DNA from 2 places in the Oceanobacillus alkalisoli genome. Region 2 is predicted to be linked to the other one. Evidence: a T-box and tRNA genes for the amino acid it is inferred to sense, from the RefSeq annotation. Region 2 holds a T-box; the other holds one or more tRNA genes.
The links. The T-box of region 2 lies ahead of L3V42_RS11875 (valine--tRNA ligase). A T-box ahead of a tRNA ligase gene usually reads a tRNA of that ligase, here a tRNA-Val.
Positions count from the first base shown of each region.

Region 1: it has a tRNA-Val gene. The T-box ahead of L3V42_RS11875 (valine--tRNA ligase) is inferred to sense a tRNA for this amino acid. The anticodon was not compared.

Region 1 is NZ_JAKNRA010000016.1:33,031-42,066, forward strand. It holds gene L3V42_RS15840 (SDR family oxidoreductase) at 1-322, shown strand, start outside; gene L3V42_RS15845 (hypothetical protein) at 1,020-2,438, opposite strand; gene L3V42_RS15850 (hypothetical protein) at 2,827-3,714, opposite strand; gene L3V42_RS15855 (hypothetical protein) at 4,045-4,452, opposite strand; tRNA gene L3V42_RS15860 (tRNA-Val) at 4,806-4,878, opposite strand; gene L3V42_RS15865 (YjfB family protein) at 4,953-5,147, opposite strand; gene L3V42_RS15870 (hypothetical protein) at 5,366-5,617, opposite strand; gene L3V42_RS15875 (ABC transporter ATP-binding protein) at 5,818-7,557, shown strand; gene L3V42_RS15880 (ABC transporter ATP-binding protein) at 7,547-9,036, shown strand, end outside.
Region 2 is NZ_JAKNRA010000009.1:37,863-46,898, forward strand. It holds gene L3V42_RS11860 (SPOR domain-containing protein) at 1-282, opposite strand, end outside; gene L3V42_RS11865 (bifunctional folylpolyglutamate synthase/dihydrofolate synthase) at 376-1,596, opposite strand; gene L3V42_RS11870 (ATP-grasp domain-containing protein) at 1,656-2,546, shown strand; gene L3V42_RS11875 (valine--tRNA ligase) at 2,583-5,225, opposite strand; T-box leader at 5,281-5,505, opposite strand; gene L3V42_RS11880 (YszA family small membrane protein) at 5,651-5,839, shown strand; gene L3V42_RS11885 (YutH/CotS family kinase-like spore coat protein) at 5,836-6,828, opposite strand; gene spoVID (stage VI sporulation protein D) at 6,893-7,864, opposite strand; gene hemL (glutamate-1-semialdehyde 2,1-aminomutase) at 8,251-9,036, opposite strand, start outside.

The DNA.
Region 1 (9,036 bases), on a different contig from region 2:
GTTTGATCCTTCCACCCCTTTATTGGATTATGCAGCTACAAACGGTGCAATCAGCAACTTCACGGTTTCCCTGTCTTCGTACTTTGCGTCAAAGGGGGTACGTGTCAATGGTGTCGCTCCAGGTCCAATTTGGACGCCGTTACAACTCGATAACGGAAAATTGGAAGGGCAAATCCCTGAGTTTGGGCAAAACGCTCCTCTTGGCCGTGCAGGACAGCCGGTAGAGCTTACGCCGGTGTATGTTCTTCTTGCATCCGATGAAGGGAGTTATATCACCGGTCAGATTTACGGGGTGACTGGTGGAAAACCGATCAACTTGTAATCTTCAGTGTGAGACAAACAAATCCCAGAAATCAGTGATGCTTCATTGTATCGGAATCTATTACTGGAAGGGGCACGAAAAAAAGGCGTCAATCCTCTGATATACAAAGGATTGACGCCTTTTTAGATAGTGATTCCGATTGGGCTCGAACCAACGACCTCTACCCTGTCAAATCTGTAGTAATCATATTCTCATTTATGTTTATTTACAAAAACACTTGATATATAAGCAATTGAATACGTTCTATTAGGGTTAAATATATATTTTTAGGCAACATTTGGACAACAATTTGGGCAACAATCTAACAAAGCTATAAACGATATGTTTCAACATTTCGCTTAACGAATACCGTAGATCGGGTTGAAAATGAAGAACAAAACGGCTTGTCAAATCCATTCGTAAAAATGAATATCTATTTCTATAGAATTATGAGGGGCCGTAGTTATCCCACTACGTCCTGATTAGATTTCGATACGAGTAATCAATAAAAACTACAGATATTATCACGTTTCCTGAGTATCCCTAATATCTGTCCTCTCATTTAACTTTTTAGTTAAACGAGAGTCCCAAATTAATTTAACTGTCTTCAAATGTTCTTTTCATAACCAGGTTGTTCTATCTACTCTATATAATGTGAAAATAGCACCATTATATAGTTAATTTTTTTTTAGACTGCGACATTTTTTATAATGTCATATTACTTTTTATCTTTCTTCTTTCTCATTATAAAAAGATATAAAGCAATAACTACTACTCCAGAAACTCCCATAAACATTATATAGTTTAGTAATGTATCTAATGGAGTGATTTCTTGAGCAAATCGTATTTCATAAATAGGTTTGACAATATAGTCAAATAGTACAGACATTGATAGGATAAAAGAAACAAACCCAACTATAAAATGAAAAAGGCTATCTCTTTTTGCTTTTGTAAACTCCTTTTGTCGAAAAGATATATCTGCTAACCCATCAATGCGATCAATTTGATCATTTATTTTGAAAAGATTATTTATTGCATAATCCATTACTGTGTGTGCTTTAAGAATGTTTGTATATTTAAGTGAAATTTGTTGCTTCAGTAGATGAAGTTCTTTTTTTGATTTCAGCAACTCGTCTAAAGATTCATCATCAACAACTTTTGAATATACAATCATTTTAGTATTTAAAATTGCTAGCTCCTCATCCAAAACTGCAGCAGGCATATATGAGTCCATAATATCACCCATTGTTAAAGTGATATGTTCAAAAACATAAAATTTTGTCGATGGATGCTCACTAAAATTAATAAGTTTTCTGTCATATAGCGGGTTATTTTCTGTGTACTCAAATCCATTTCTTATTAATTGAATTTGTTTATCTGTTAGATTAGGATTATCTAGCGAAATTAGAGTCCTTCCGAACCATGAGTATTTCTCATATTTTAATAACATTGATAAAAACATTTCTGCTAGTTCATGAACATCCCTTATCGAAATATCTTCAAAGTTATATACTGCAGATACATTAGATTCAAAGTTGAATAACTCTCCATTTTCTTTGTTCATTTCTAGACCTAGTGCTATAAAGTAAGTATATGGCAGTTTTAAGTTCTTTATTTTATCTCCAATTCTTAGTAATCTATCTGCAAATTCTTCGACAGTCTCTGTCTCATCGTGTGGATAATAGTTAAAATCTACTACTACAATTTCATTATTCACAACTTTGACCACAGGATAAATCCGATAATAGTATTCTGTTTCCTTTTCCAACTCAATAACTATAGGCTGAAAAATAAAATAGCTATATTCATCTATATAATCTTCATCTTTTGAAAAAAAGAAGTTTCTAAATAATTTCTCACCAGAAATATGAGCTAAATAATGAGATTCAAAGTCATCAATATTGATTTCGCCAAATTTCAATTTAGCCATCGTTGTGTAATCTTCAGTGTGAAAGTCTATCTTAGATTTTTCAAGTTTACCATCTTTTACACGGGTCATATTAAAATCATCATCAATGTAACAATATAAAGCCCTTGTAGCTATGAGACTTGAAACAATTTCAGGATCTACAACAGCATTATATAGCCCAAAAGAAAAGCTCTTCCTAACTCTAAAATCTTTAATATACGTCTGCATAGTACCTCCTTAATTAACTATGTAAAATTCACACTTTATAAGTGATAAAACTCCCCTATAGCGTTTAAAAATTGACTAAAAATAATCCACTATATTTCTAAATTGTGAATTCATGGTTTTTGAACAGATACTCTAGAGTAATCGTTATAGATGATTCCATTTTAATAACGCCACCGGAGAGTATATTTTATAGTCTTATTGTACCATAATTAAATCAAGTGTTTTGATGCCTTGTTTATACTTAGGTTAATATAATTATACAATGGTAATTTCACATTCTTGTTAAATAACTGTACTTAAATTAATATTAAAACATCAAAAAGCTATTGTATGCTGATTATACCTCCCTGTCAGCCAACCCATATATGTTTGGGCTATGTAATTTTTATTATTTACCATCATTCGTTAATTTTCGCATCGCTAGGATTAGATAACCGAATAGAGCCACTAATTCACTTAAAAATAGAATGATTAATACCACTTTTGTAAGTGAATCATTATATGTGTTTGGAGGATAAGGCAATAATGTTACTGGGTAAGCGATACCTACAATACCACTGTATATGAGGACAGCTAAACCACTCCAGACTCCATTAGGCTTTCCATATTCGGTTAAAATTTTATCCTGCTCTATTTTCTGGAGTTTTAAGACTGCCAATTCCGTTTCTAACTGTTCCTTTATTTTAACTTGGTTGCGATAATAATGATTTACTGGAGGTACTGTTTTATGTAGATTTGATAAAGATGATATATCTGGAAGATAAGGGTAACCCGAATTTTTACTAGGCAATGATTCATATATATAATCATATGCTAATTCATACCAATCTAGTTTTCCAGGTTGGGAAACTTCAGTGGATAATCTTTTTTTAAACTTATAAAAATCACTAGGAACAGAATCAAACTGGCTTACAAGGTCTTTTACTTCATTAAAAATAGATTCATATTCTTTAACATATGGATACAACTGTTCCAAACTTAATCCTGTAAATCGATCCTCTTTATGTATTTCTTCCAATGATATTTTACCTTTTGATAGTTCCTCAACATTATCCCTTATAAAATCAAATGCATCTTCACTTATGATATAGTCCGTTACTTGGGACAAAGTATCTTCTTTTGCAGTGATTTCATTATTTATTTCTCTTAGTTTTCTATTGATCCCATTTTGTTCACTGGAAAGCGTAATGACCCTACTAACTAAAAATCCTCCGATGATGGCAATTAATGCTGCTGTTGACGTCACTATCGTTGAGATTAAGATTTCTAAATTCATATGGTTCCCCTTTCGCTTACTTATTTCTACCATACAAATTACATTACCAATTTAATTCTTCCTTTGTTTAGAGTAAGTTATTCTAGTATTTTTTCCATCTGTTGCAGCAACTCCTTTTGCTGCGTTTCTAAAACAAAAAAAGGTACTTTTTTCAAAAGTCGTTTGGTATGTTAAATATCTGTCAACATATAGTGCTTATCCTTCTTTAAGCATAGCACCCGTTATATGAAGAAAGATGAAGTAATACCCTAATTATGTGAGTAACCCAATATACTATTAGAAATTAGAATAAAGTAAATGATTAATTATTAAATTATTTATAAAATGAAATTACTCGTATGTTTTTTCTGAAAGCTCTTGTTCAACTAGGATATCCTTACCTTCAATTTCCGAACCAATCACACCATTAAATCTATAAATACGCTTGGTTACTTTTCTCCCGTTCCCATTAACCCCCAAGTTAAAGCCACCTTCCGAACCAGATTGAAGACCAACGCCTCCACTACCACTATTATCATAAAACTCTTCAATCTCTACTTCCGCTGCAGTTTCAATTCTTTTTGCTATTGCTAACTCTTGTGCAACTCGAGCTTGATATTCCGAAATTCTGTTTTCAATTTCTTGGAGACGTGCTTCATTTTCTAGTTTAGAAAGATCACCTTGCTCTGTAATAGAACTTGATTTTTTGATTGATTTAGCTAACTCTTGTACCAATAAACTTGTAAGTGGCTCAAGCATTAATTTTACCCCTCTCCAATAAAATATTATTAATAATTAAATAATACCATATTGATTTAGAATACCCCTAAACTTCACAGCAATAAATAACTATTCTATAATCAAAATAGTCATATTCATTCTTCAACTAAGTGCCTCGTTGGTTGAAGTATATATTCTTTCACAAATCTCCATACTTGGTTTAATATAAGCCTTTATGACCCTAGATATATCTTATAATGGATGCTAATTCGCTTGCTAAAACACTTGTTATTCTTATTTAGACAACAATTGGGCAACAAAACCAAACATTTTATAATGATTACAAATACAAAAAAACGCTCAATCCCTTACAGGACAAGCGTTTCAATTAATGATTCCGATTGGGCTCGAACCAACGACCTCTACCCTGTCAAGGTAGCGCTCTCCCAGCTGAGCTACGGAATCGTTTTTTCAACTGCAAGATTTAGTATACAATAAATTTACATTTCTTGCAAGCAACATTTTACATTTCGTATTTTTTATACTTGAATATCAATTTTTCCACCTAAATACGGATGACCTGCATCCGGTGCACTTACACCTTCATCCAGCATTTCAAGCATATCATTCGCTTGAACTTTTCCAGTGTCCATCATCATTTTCATTACTGAAAGGCTTGCTTGCTGCTTCACTTGGGATTGGCTTAATACTGTAGAAAGCTTTGCAATATCCATTTCCTTACCCCTTTCTCTGTAAATCATTTGACTATATCTATCATACCATATCTATGAACGTTTCCAAGTCTCTCTTTCTATCAATTTGATAGCTAGGAGCAAACGAGAAGCTCCCACTGTATCGAACCAACGACCTCTAAGCGCTCTGCCAACTGAGCGATGAACAATCATTCTAAGCGTAAGATATTGTATATACTGACCTATATATTTGCGTTGAATTAAGGATTCTGTTTTCCTTTACTGCCTATTATTGAAAATGCTTTTACATACAAAGGTGTTAGGATTATAAATGTAACCGTTACAAGTAATCCATCAGCCATTAAGTCAATAAAGGCTCCATTCATCACAATGATGGATAGTAAAATTAAAACTATCAGTAAATAAACATAATCAAAACTCATTTGTTTAAAAATAGGAGGTTTCAAATAAATGAAACAAAAAACACCAATCATTAAAAGTATAAACGCCATCTTACCCACCACCTTATTTTCGATCTGAAATGCCCGTATATTTGAACCTAAGTTTAACTTGACCTAAGCATGAAATCAACCATTCTTCAATAAATGCTACAAAACTTCGACCCCCGAAATATGATAGTGGATAAATAACCCGATTCCCCTTATAATAATTAAATAATTGCTATTATTTTTCTTGCTTGGAGGGTCAGCGTTTGAAAAATGTTTTTTCCTTTTTAAAACCTTATAAAATATCCATTATTTTGGCTTATATATTTATGTTTTCTGAACTGATTATCGAGCTCCTTCTCCCTTTATTTCTCGGGTTGATGATCGATCAGGGAGTGCTGCAGGAAGATGTAGGAAATATTGTCATGTGGGGAGGCATCATGATTGGACTCGCAGCTTTATCCCTCGTTGTCGGAGTGTTGAACTCATTCTATTCTTCTCATGTCAGCTTTGCATTCGGTTATGACCTAAGACAAAAGCTGTTCTCCCGCATCCAATATTTTTCCTTTAAAAGCTTAAGTAATTACCCAACTTCAGCACTTGTGACACGCTTTACGAACGATATTCGCCAGATTCAAAATATGGTCTTCATGGCGCTTCGGATCATGGCAAAAGCCCCTTTCCTTGTGCTTGGCGGAGTGACGATGGCATTTATTGTAAATACACGCCTAGCGTTGATCTTTCTTGTGACAGTTCCTTTACTCATACTCTTTTTATTCCTTGTGATGAAGTATGCCAGTAAGATGTTTTCGAACGTTCAGGCGAATGTCGATCACGTCAACCGGGTTATGCAGGAGAATCTTGCAGGCATGCGGCTCATTAAAGCGTTTGGGCGTAGGAATTTTGAGAAAGACCGCTTCACGAGTGCAAATGAGAATTTAGCGACTTCAACGAAAAGTACTTTCCGCTTTGTGGAATCCACGATGCCGATCCTTTTATTTATTATGAACTTAAGCCTCATCTTCATCATTTGGTTCGGAAACGTCCAGTCGCTTGCCGGGAATGCAGCAGTTGGAGAAGTTGTTTCTATTGTCAATTATGCAATGCGCGTTGCGATGGCAATTTCGATGTTTTCCTTTATTATTATCATTCTCTCAAGAACGAAAGCATCGGCAGAACGGGTAAATGAAGTACTGACATTAGAAGATGAAGGTGAGTCAGAGTATGATGAAGCTGAAACAGAGGGTAACATTGCAATTAAGGATGGTACAGTGGAATATCGCAATGTATATTTCCAATATCCTGCAACAGATGAGGTTATTTTAAAAAATGTTTCCTTCACGATTCAAGCAAAAGAAACCCTTGCGATTATGGGCGCCACCGGATCGGGCAAAACATCAATATTCCAACTGATGCCAAGACTTTTCGACCCGACTAAAGGAGAGGTGCGGATTGACGGACAAGCAATTAATTCCTATGCCTTTCATACCTTAAGGGGCAGTATTGGATATGTACCGCAAAATCCGCTCCTATTCACCGGAACGATTCGAGATAATATCGTTTGGGGAAAAGGTGGTGCGTCTGATGCAGAAATGATACAAGCCGCAAAAGATGCACAAATTCACGATACAATCATGCATTTACCTAAACAGTATGATACGAGAGTCGGACAAAAAGGAGTGAATCTCTCCGGCGGACAAAAACAGCGGATTTCGATTGCAAGAGCACTGATCCGGAAACCGAAGATACTCATGCTTGATGATAGTACAAGTGCACTTGACCTTGCGACAGAAGCACGATTGCTGCAGGCAATTGAAGCATACAGCTGTACCATCATGATTATTACGCAAAAAATTTCCACCGCAAGAACTACTGACCGGATCCTATTAATGGATGAAGGAGAAGTGCTTGCAATAGGGACACATGATGAATTACTTAAACAATCCAAGCTTTATCAGCAGATTGTGGAATCCCAGCACGGAAAGGAGTATGCAAATGTCGAATAAAGACTGGAAGGCTCCCTTCCACTATGAGAAGATCAGGCTTGATTCTATCCAGGTCAATCAAGACAAACGGGCGAAAAATATGGGAGCTACCCTAAAACGGATTTGGGAATACCTCTCCGGGCAGAAAGGGATGCTTTTTCTCGTCATCTTCATGGTGTTATTTAGTTCTAGTCTCGGTTTACTTGGTCCCTATCTGATTGGGATGGCGATTGATGATTATATTGTAACCAGAGAAACAAGTGGACTTGGAACGCTGCTTCTCGGCTTGATTTTTGTTTTCCTCTTCCATTCACTTACGATTTTCTTACAAAACTTCTGGATGATTGGCATTGCCCAGAATACGGTATTTGACTTGCGAAAGGATTTATTTGAACAATTTCACAGACTGCCGATTTCTTATTTTGATAAACGGCAACACGGGGAATTGATGAGCCGACTGACAAACGATATCGATAACGTCAATAATACGCTCAACCAATCGGTCATTCAAATCTTCTCAAGTGTTCTGACGCTTGCCGGGACCTTGATTGTCATGCTTATACTCAGTTCGATCCTAACGGTTGTTACGCTCGTCATTGTTCCTCTCATGTTTTACGCGATGAAATGGATCACTTCCCGCACCGGTCCGCTCTATAAAATGCAACAAAGACATCTTGGGGAAGTGAATGGTTATGTAGAAGAAATTATTTCCGGTCAACATGTTGTGAAGACGTATTCGCAGGAAGAGAAAGTGATTAACGGGTTTGAAGAAAGAAATAATGAATTAAAGCGCACTGGTTTCTGGGCGCAGATGATTGCCGGTCTCATTCCGAAGATCATGAACATGCTGAACTTCTTAAGCTTTGGATTAATTGCCCTTGCTGGTGGCCTGCTTGCGATTTACAGTAATCAGGAGCTTGTTACAGTTGGGATTATCGTTATATTCACGGAGTATGCCAGACAGTTCACCCGGCCTTTGAACGAGCTTTCCAACCAGTTCAATATCCTTTTATCCGCGATTGCCGGCGCAGAGCGTGTATTTAATGTGATGGATGAGGAGATAGAAGAACGGGATGAACAGCATGCAAAAGAACTAATGGAAACGTCCGGGCACATTATATTTGATGAGGTTCAGTTTGCTTATGAAGCGGATACCATCCTGGACGGGATAAGCTTTGAAGCAAAACCCGGCGAGACGGTTGCCTTTGTCGGACATACTGGTGCAGGGAAAACGACAATCATTAATCTGATCTCCCGCTTCTATAATTATAATTCAGGGGAAATTACCTTAGACGGCATCGATATAAAAGACATTACGAGAAGCAGCTTAAGAAAACAAATGGCTTTCGTCCTGCAGGATGCCTTTCTGTTCCAAGGAACCATCAGAGAAAATATCCGTTATGGAAAGCTTGATGCAACGGATTCAGAAGTCGAACAAGCTGCAAAAGATGCGAATGCACATGACTTCATCACAAAACTTCCCAATGGGTATGATACAAT
Region 2 (9,036 bases):
TACTTGACTGTCCGTTTCTTGAGCCGTAACAGCTGCAGATGGACTTACCTCTTCCTCTGACTGTTCATTTTCAATACCGGTAAATAAATGGATTATAAACATTCCTAATACTGTACCGATTACGCCCGCTGAAAGAATGGTTACAACAACAGGTGCAAGCCAGCTTTTTTTCTTTGCACTTTTTGGACGATAGTGGACAGGGGTTATGTCACTTTTCACTTCCTTTTTCACCGCGCTGCCATCCTCAATAATCCGGTCATCTGTATATTTATTATTCGTCATCTTTTCACTCCCTGCTAGAATACCTTTGCATCACTCTAGCATAATCAGAATGAAAAAGTAGAAGAAATTTGTCAGTTGGATTGTAAAACTTTTCTACATCATTTTACGTTGATTCAATAAATAGTGACGCACTTCTGTTATAAAGTGGAGTGAACCTGTAATAAAATAAACACTGTCATTATCTGGTATGTATTCGAGAAGTGCTTTATAATCAGGGTTCACTTGTTCAACCGGAATGTTACGTGGCAAATTATTTAGATTCCATGCACGTGGATGTTCAAAGGTAGTAAGCGTAATATGCTCAAATTGTTCCGATAATAAATCAAGCATTTCTGCTATTGCTTTATCGCGAAACATGGCAACAATGACTTGTTTGTTCGCATCAGGATATTGCTCATGAGCAGTCTGAATAAAAGCTTTTATCCCGGCCGGATTATGAGCAGCATCGAGTATAACTACCGGATTGTGCTGAACACATTCAAATCGACCAGGCAGCATGGTATCCTCTATTTGGCAGATTGCTTTTTCGAAGTCCAGTTTGAAACCACTTTGCTTTAAAATATGTAAAGCTTGTAAAGCAATTGAAGCATTATCTTGCTGATGCTCTCCTTTCATTTGCAGATTGAAATACAAGCGGTTAAAATCCATTCCAAGTTTAAAACAGGGAGCGTGCTTTTTCCGGGACTCTTCTTTCATTACAGCAAATGCTTCCTCATCCAAATCTCCGACAACGACTGGTATTGTTTCCTTAATAATTCCAGCTTTATGCCAGGCTATTTCCGACTCACCTTCACCTAAATAATCCATATGGTCGCGTGCAATCGATGTAATAATCGACAGAATCGGCTGCACGGCGTTCGTCGTGTCGAATCGACCGCCCATGCCCGCCTCGATCAGAACAAATTCCCCATTTTGCGCAAAAAAACAAAACGCCAGAGCAGTAAGTACTTCAAACTCTGTTGGCGCCAAATCCGCTTCGTCCATTTCTATAACATGCGGCAGAATGTGATTCATCTGTTCAACCATTATTTTTTCAGGGATTTCCTGATCGTTTAACAAAATATGTCCGCGTACCCCTGTGAAGCTCGGTGATGTAAAAACCCCGACCTCATAGTCATTTGCCTGCAAAGCTGCTTTAATAAAATGCAGTGTCGAGCCCTTACCGTTCGTGCCAGCAATATGAATTGCTTTAAAATGATTTTCTGGATTACCTAATCGGGCTAGCAACTCATGAGTCCGTTCGAGACCCGGCTTCATTCCTAACTTTTTTCGTTCATTGAAAAACACTTCCACCTCTTGTATAGTAGAAAACATGATAACACCGCTTTCCTCAATTAATCGTAAATTCATTATAACAGAAAGGAAAATGAATGTTGAAACGAACAGGATGGATAATCTATAACGGCAACTTGCCTGGAAGTAAGTTTCTTGATTTCGCAGAGATGCTGCAAAAGGCAGCAGAAAAATTCAATAGTAAAGCAAAACTCATTAAAAATAATGATTTACTTAGTTTGCTTACAACTTCAAAACTTGATGTATTATCAGAAATGCCTCTCCCTGATTATGTTGTATTTACGGATAAAGATATTTATTTAGCGAAACAATTGGAATACCTAGGTGTTCCTGTATTTAATAAGGCCGAGGTAATCGCTGTAAGTGATGATAAGATCGCGACCTATCAAGCACTTGCTAAATTAAATCTGCCAATACCAAAAACAATAATTGCTCCCAAAATATTTCACACAGGAAGTTTTGATGAACGAGTTATCGAGATGGCAATCGAGGAAATCGGCTTTCCTCTTATAATGAAGGAAGCGTTCGGTTCCTTCGGTGAGCAAGTATATCTTGTTGAAAGTAAAAAAGAACTCAATAAGAAACTCGAGTTAATTGGCAATAAACCATTTGTTTTTCAAGAATTTGTCCGAACGAGTTATGGAGTTGATCTGCGCCTTCAAGTAGTTGGTAATAAGGTCGTCGCTGCTATGAAGCGAAAGTCTGACAATGATTTCCGAGCCAATATTACGGCGGGAGGTCGGATGGAAGCTTATACACCAACACAATCAGAAGAAGAGATCGCAGTGCTGGCAACAGAAGCAATTGGAGCAGATTTTGCCGGAGTAGATTTACTGTATGGTGAGGAAAATCAGCCAATTATCTGTGAAATAAACTCCAATGCACATATTCGGAATCTATATGAATGCACAGGAATCAATGCGGCAGATTATATGATGGAATATGTTTTAAACAAGATAAAAGATTATTAAAAAACGGCTGGAAACCCAGCCATTTTCTATATTCCATTATCCTTTTAATTCTTCCAGTCTTGCTTTTACTTTTGCCTGTCTTTCTAGATAGTCTTTTTCTTTCTGGCGTTCTGCTTCAACAAGAGCTTCCGGCGCTTTACTTACAAAGCCTTCATTGGATAATTTCTTCTTCACTCTGTCTACTTCTTTTGTCCATTTATCCAACTCTTTTTCCAGTCTTTCCAACTCTTTGTTAAGATCAATCAGCCCTTCCAGCGGCAGGAATATTTCTGCACCCGTTACGACAGCTGTCATTGCTTTATCTGGAATTTCCAGCTTAGCTGCAACTGCTAATTTTTCCGTGTTACAGAAGCGTTCCAGGTACGTACGATTCTGCTCCAGTTCAGAGACGATTTCCTCATTCTCTGCTTCAATCAGCATATTGATCTTCTTGGACATTGGGGTATCAACTTCTGCCCTGATATTACGAACAGACTTGATGATTGCCACTAAGCGCGACATTTCCTTAACAGCCACATCATCATGCAATTCTTGTTTTACTTGCGGCCAGCTTGCAATCGTAATGGATTTCCCTTCATGTGGCAATTGCTGCCAAATTTCTTCCGTAATGAACGGCATGAATGGATGCAGCAAGCGCATCGTTTGGTCAAGCACATAGGCTAAAACGGATTGTGTTGTTTTCTTTTGGGCTGCATCGTCACTATAAAGTGGTAATTTCGCCATTTCAATATACCAGTCACAGAATTCATCCCAAATAAAGTTATATAAATGACGTCCTGCTTCACCAAACTCATATTTATTCGTATTCTTCGTTACTTGATCAATCGTCTCATTCAATCTTGTCAGGATCCATTTATCAGCAACCGAAAGATCTCCTGACAAATCAATATCATCATAATTGAAATCCTCTAAGTTCATTAAAACGAACCGGGAAGCATTCCAAATCTTATTTGCAAAATTCCATGTTGATTCAACCTTCTCCCAGTGGAATCGTAAATCCTGTCCAGGCGTTGAACCTGTTAACAAGAAGTAACGAAGAGAGTCTGCTCCGTATTTAGCGATGACATCCATCGGGTCAACACCATTTCCAAGGGATTTACTCATTTTCCTTCCTTCTGCATCACGGATTAATCCATGGATGAGCACATCTTCAAACGGCTTTTCCCCTGTAAATTCTTTCGATTGGAAAATCATCCGTGCTACCCAGAAAAAGATGATATCATAGCCTGTTACGAGTGCCTGGGTCGGGAAATAGCGTTTGAAATCAGCCGCTTCCGTATCCGGCCAACCCATTGTAGAGAACGGCCACAGGGCGGAAGAGAACCATGTATCAAGTACATCTTCATCCTGTTCCCAATTTTCGTGATCACGAGGAGCTTCTCTACCTACGTAGATTTCACCAGTTTCCTTATGGTACCAAGCTGGTATCCGGTGTCCCCACCATAACTGTCTTGAAATTACCCAGTCCCGAATGTTTTCCATCCAGTGGAGATATGTCCGCTCAAACCTTTCTGGGAAGAAATTGACTTTTTCGTCACTGTCTTGTAATGCAACTGCGGCATCAGCAAGTGGCTTCATCTTTACGAACCATTGAGTTGATAAATATGGTTCTACAACCGCGCCACTGCGTTCTGAATGGCCAACCTGATGGACTCTTTCCTCAATCTTCAGAAGGGCACCGATTTCCTCTAGATCTTTTACAATTTGCTCACGACATTCAAACCGGTCCATCCCTTCATATTTACCAGCATTTTCATTCATTGAGCCGTCTTCATGCATCACTAGAACTCTTTCCAGATTATGGCGATTACCAATTTCAAAGTCATTCGGGTCATGAGCAGGCGTTATTTTTACCGCGCCAGAGCCTAGTTCCATATCAACATAATCATCAGAAACAATTTCAATTTCCCTACCGACAAGTGGTAAAATTACCGTTTTGCCAATGAGATGCTGGTACCGTTCATCATCTGGGTGAACAGCTACCGCCGTATCTCCAAGCATTGTCTCGGGACGTGTTGTAGCAATTTCGATATATTCATCACTATCTTTGATTGGGTATTTAAAATGGTAAAACTTGCCTTCCACTTCTTCATGAATCACTTCAATATCAGAAAGTGCTGTTTTCGTCTGCGGATCCCAGTTGATGATGTATTCACCCCGGTAGATGAGTCCTTTCTCATAAAGCTTGATGAAAACCTCTTTAACCGCATCAGACAATCCTTCATCGAGTGTGAAACGCTCTCTTGAATAATCAACACTTAAACCGAGCTTTTCCCATTGTGACCGGATAAAGGAAGCATATTCTTCCTTCCATTCCCAAGATTTCTCAAGGAACTTTTCCCGGCCGAGTTCATAACGGTTCGTTCCCATTTCTTTCAGTTTAGCTTCAACTTTAGCTTGGGTTGCAATTCCTGCGTGGTCCATGCCTGGAAGCCAGAGCACATCATACCCTTGCATTCGTTTCATCCGAATAATCGTATCCTGCATCGTCGTGTCCCACGCATGCCCGAGGTGGAGTCTGCCCGTTACGTTTGGCGGGGGAATAACAATAGAATAAGGTTCTTTTTTCGGGTCGTTTGGAGCCTCAAAGAATTTCCCCTCCAGCCAAAACTGATAACGACCTGCCTCTACTTCATTTGGATTATATTTTGATGGCAATGTTACTTTTTTATCCGACATTACCGATCAGCCTCCTTTATTTTTTACAATTAAAAAAACCCTTTCCATCCTTCCAAAAAAGGACGAAAAGAGTTAACTTCCGTGGTACCACCTTTGTTTACAAATTAATATTTGTACACTCGTTGATAGATATCGGCATTTTACCGGCATGCTTTTACTATAATTCAAAGCTGCTGCATCATGGGCGACCTTCCAGCACAACCTTCCTAGGAAATTCTCAGCAAATCATTTCCCTTCCTGTAGGCGTTCATCCTGTACTCTTCCCAATCATTTGCATTTTCATATTTTCTTATCTTATATTGTATACACTTCGCTTGAATACGTCAACTTTATCTTTCATTTCATCATATGTTCGGAAGGAACAAATAAAACTTCATTACATACGATATAGCAAGGAATATCATCAATGATTATGAGGTGATCTTATGGGTCGGTATTACCGGTATCGTCTGCCTCCTTGGGCGAGACAATGCCTGTTCGGTTTAGAAAAAGCAATGATGCCGTTATTAGTATACCAGCTTCTCCGTACAATTATACTCCCGACAACATTAGACGTATTTTTACTAGGTATTTTCATCTTTCTCTATCTTGCTTTTTACTTGGAATGGATTTAAACATCGTCATTTCTAATCTTTTGTTCAAGCATTTCTTGGAAACTCAGCCCGAAGATTAATTGACGATAAATCTGTTCTAATTCAATCGATAACGTAAGATGAGAGGGATAATTTTCTTTAGCTGTATGATAATTTTCCACAATCCGTAAATATTTATTGCTATTTAGCAGGTAGAGACAAAGTAAAGCTTGTTCCAAGGAGGTTAACGGATTTTCTTCCAGGTAGATGGCGAAATTTTGCAGGAAATGATTTTTTAATTGTGGTTCTTGAACTGCCCCGTTGCGGAAAAGGTCATATAAATCATAGATAGCATGTTTATAAGAAGCCCTCTCCCAATTAATAATATAGTGTTCAAATAAATGACCGGCTTGTAGATTACCATGATTTAAACTGATTCCCCAGTCCGATTCCCCTTCAGCATAAGAGAGAATCTCATCAACGAGTTGTTGAGATCGATTGAGGGAGAAACGAATATCACGATAGTGGGTTAAGACTTGCAGTTCGAAAGGAGAAGGATAATGGCTCTCTTCCATTGTCTCAATCCATGCAAGAAGCCGACTTTCATCTTTTGAACAACTTTTCTGATAGGTTTGAAATCGACTGGACAATTCTTGCTTGTTTAGACGGTGCAAACTTTTCGTTTGGACATGTATCCGGCCAATTTGTTTATATATGGACTGGATCCGGTTTTCACCTATAAATCTGTTATTAGTCTCAATCCATGGGGTCAGGTAATAAAATGCACCCGCTGATTCGACATACATTTTCCGGTCCCTTGTTAAATAAACAGGGATGACTTCATGAAGATTCTGTTGATTTGCTCTCGTATAGATAGACTTCCAAGTTTGTATGGATTGTTCATTCAGCCTGCTTCGTTTTAATGCATATTCTTTTCCGCCTGCCTTAACTTTATCAAGCCTATCGGTAACAGGGACAATTCCTTGGGGAAATAAATGATAAGCTTTAAGAATTTCTGTTTGATTTTCCATCCTGATAACCTCCGGAATGCTTAACATAAGAAAACCCCTTGCTTCCATTCACAAGGGGATTGCTTTATTTCTTCGGGATATATAATAACTGTCCCTCGCTAATGTCAAAGTCATCATCAAGCTTATTTTGTTTAATTAATTGTAAGGCACTAACTTGAAATCTCTCCGCAATTGAATCGATCGTGTCGTCCTCTTGGGCAATGCAAATTCGCATCTTTGTATAGCTTTCCGATTCTTCATGGCGGAATATATCTGTTAAATAACTAACATCATTCACAACTTCTGCCGGTCCGCCCTCTTCTTCGCCTTCCTCTTCTTCCTTCGCGCGAATCGTCAACTCATTTTCCATTACATCTTCCGTTTCTCGTTCTGTGTTTGCTTCTATTCCTTCTTCTATTTCTTCAACTTCTTCTACTTTCTCCGTTGCAGTTGCAGTTTCAACATCTTCCATGGACCCGGCTTCCTCGATTTCTTCTACTCTTTCCGCTTCCATTTCATTTTCTTCTCTTTCTACTTCAAAAGTAAATGAATCTGACGTTTCGTCCTGCTCAGACTCTACTTCTCTTTCTTTTGTTTCCTTTTCTTTCCATAAATCAACTTGCGCTTTGATACCTTGGATTTCTGCCACTGCTGTAAGCTGTAATTTTGAATTGGCCGGTAATTCGTAATCAAAGTTAATAATTTCGATTCTGATATCATCCATGTTCTCAATCCGGTATTCCGGAATGGAAATATCTACAGGAAAACGATGATAAAATTCAGCCATATTATCTTCTTTACTCTCTACCTGGTGCACAAATCGTTTCGCATCCAAGTCATCGAGTGTAAGATGATCTGTTTCGTCTATTCGTTGTTCATCACGCATGTATTCTCCCCGTAGTTCAATCTCCCCGCGGATAGACACATACGTATCATATGATTGAATCTCTACTTCAGGATTAAGTGAAACACCGATTAACTCGAGTACTTCATCACCTTTGTCAAAATACAATGTTTCTTGTAATTCAAATTGAAAGCCTTGATTAGCAGAAGACAAAATAACTCCTCCCTTCTCCATTGCCTATACAGTTAAAGCCTGTGTATACACTATCTATATGAATGGATAAAAGGAGATATGCATGAAAAAGCCTGACACAACTAGAGGAGTATCCTCATGTATCAGGTCTTCAAAATGTATTATTCAAAAAAGCTAAAATCCCAATCACTTTCATTCAGCGTAAGTGTCCGAAACCGAAATTCTCTTCTGGAGGTCCGCAGTCCAGACACCCCTCGCACCTGCTGAGCGGCCGGCCTCCTCGCGCTGAGCACTAAGGGGTCTCGCCAGGGTTACCTCCGAACAGGAAGTTCTAATGCCGGCGTTGGTCACAGGACGTGACATTAAGGTATCCTTAGCTGTTTTATGCTTCGGATACCTTAATGTTATTACTTATTGAGATTTGCAAACACGCGGTTGACTGCTTGAATGGTTGTTTCAATATGCTCCATCGTATGTGCAGTAGATAGGAATAGTCCTTCAAATTGAGATGGTGGCAGGAAAATCCCTTCCTCAATCATACCACGGTAATACGCTGCAAAACGGTCTAAATCAGAAGTTTGAGCTGTTTCAAAGTTGATTACTTCTTCTGGTGTAAAGAATACACCAACCATGGAACCGACACGGTTTATTTGTAAAGGAATATCGTGCTTCTCGCTAGCTTCACGGAAACCTGCTTCTAATTTATCTGCTAATTTTCCAAGTTCTTCGTATGCCGCTTCGTCCATTGCTTTTAATGTTTCGTAACCGGCTGTCATTGCTAGCGGGTTACCGGATAATGTTCCTGCTTGATAGATCGAACCTTGTGGAGCGATTTGTTCCATCACTTCCCGTTTTCCGCCGAACGCTCCAACAGGCAGACCTCCACCAATAACTTTCCCAAGGCAAGTAAGGTCCGGTAAGACATCATAATAACCTTGTGCACAGTTATAACCAACACGGAAGCCTGTCATGACTTCATCAAAAATAAGTAATGCGCCATGTTGCGTTGTAATATCACGCAGGTTTTGCAGGAAATTATTTCTTGGTGGAACAACCCCCATATTACCGCAAACAGGTTCTGTAATGACCGCCGCAATCTGATCGCCGTACTGTTCAAATGCAAGCTGAACACTTTCCCAGTCATTGTATGGAACCGTAATCGTATTACTTGCAATTGATGCTGGCACCCCTGG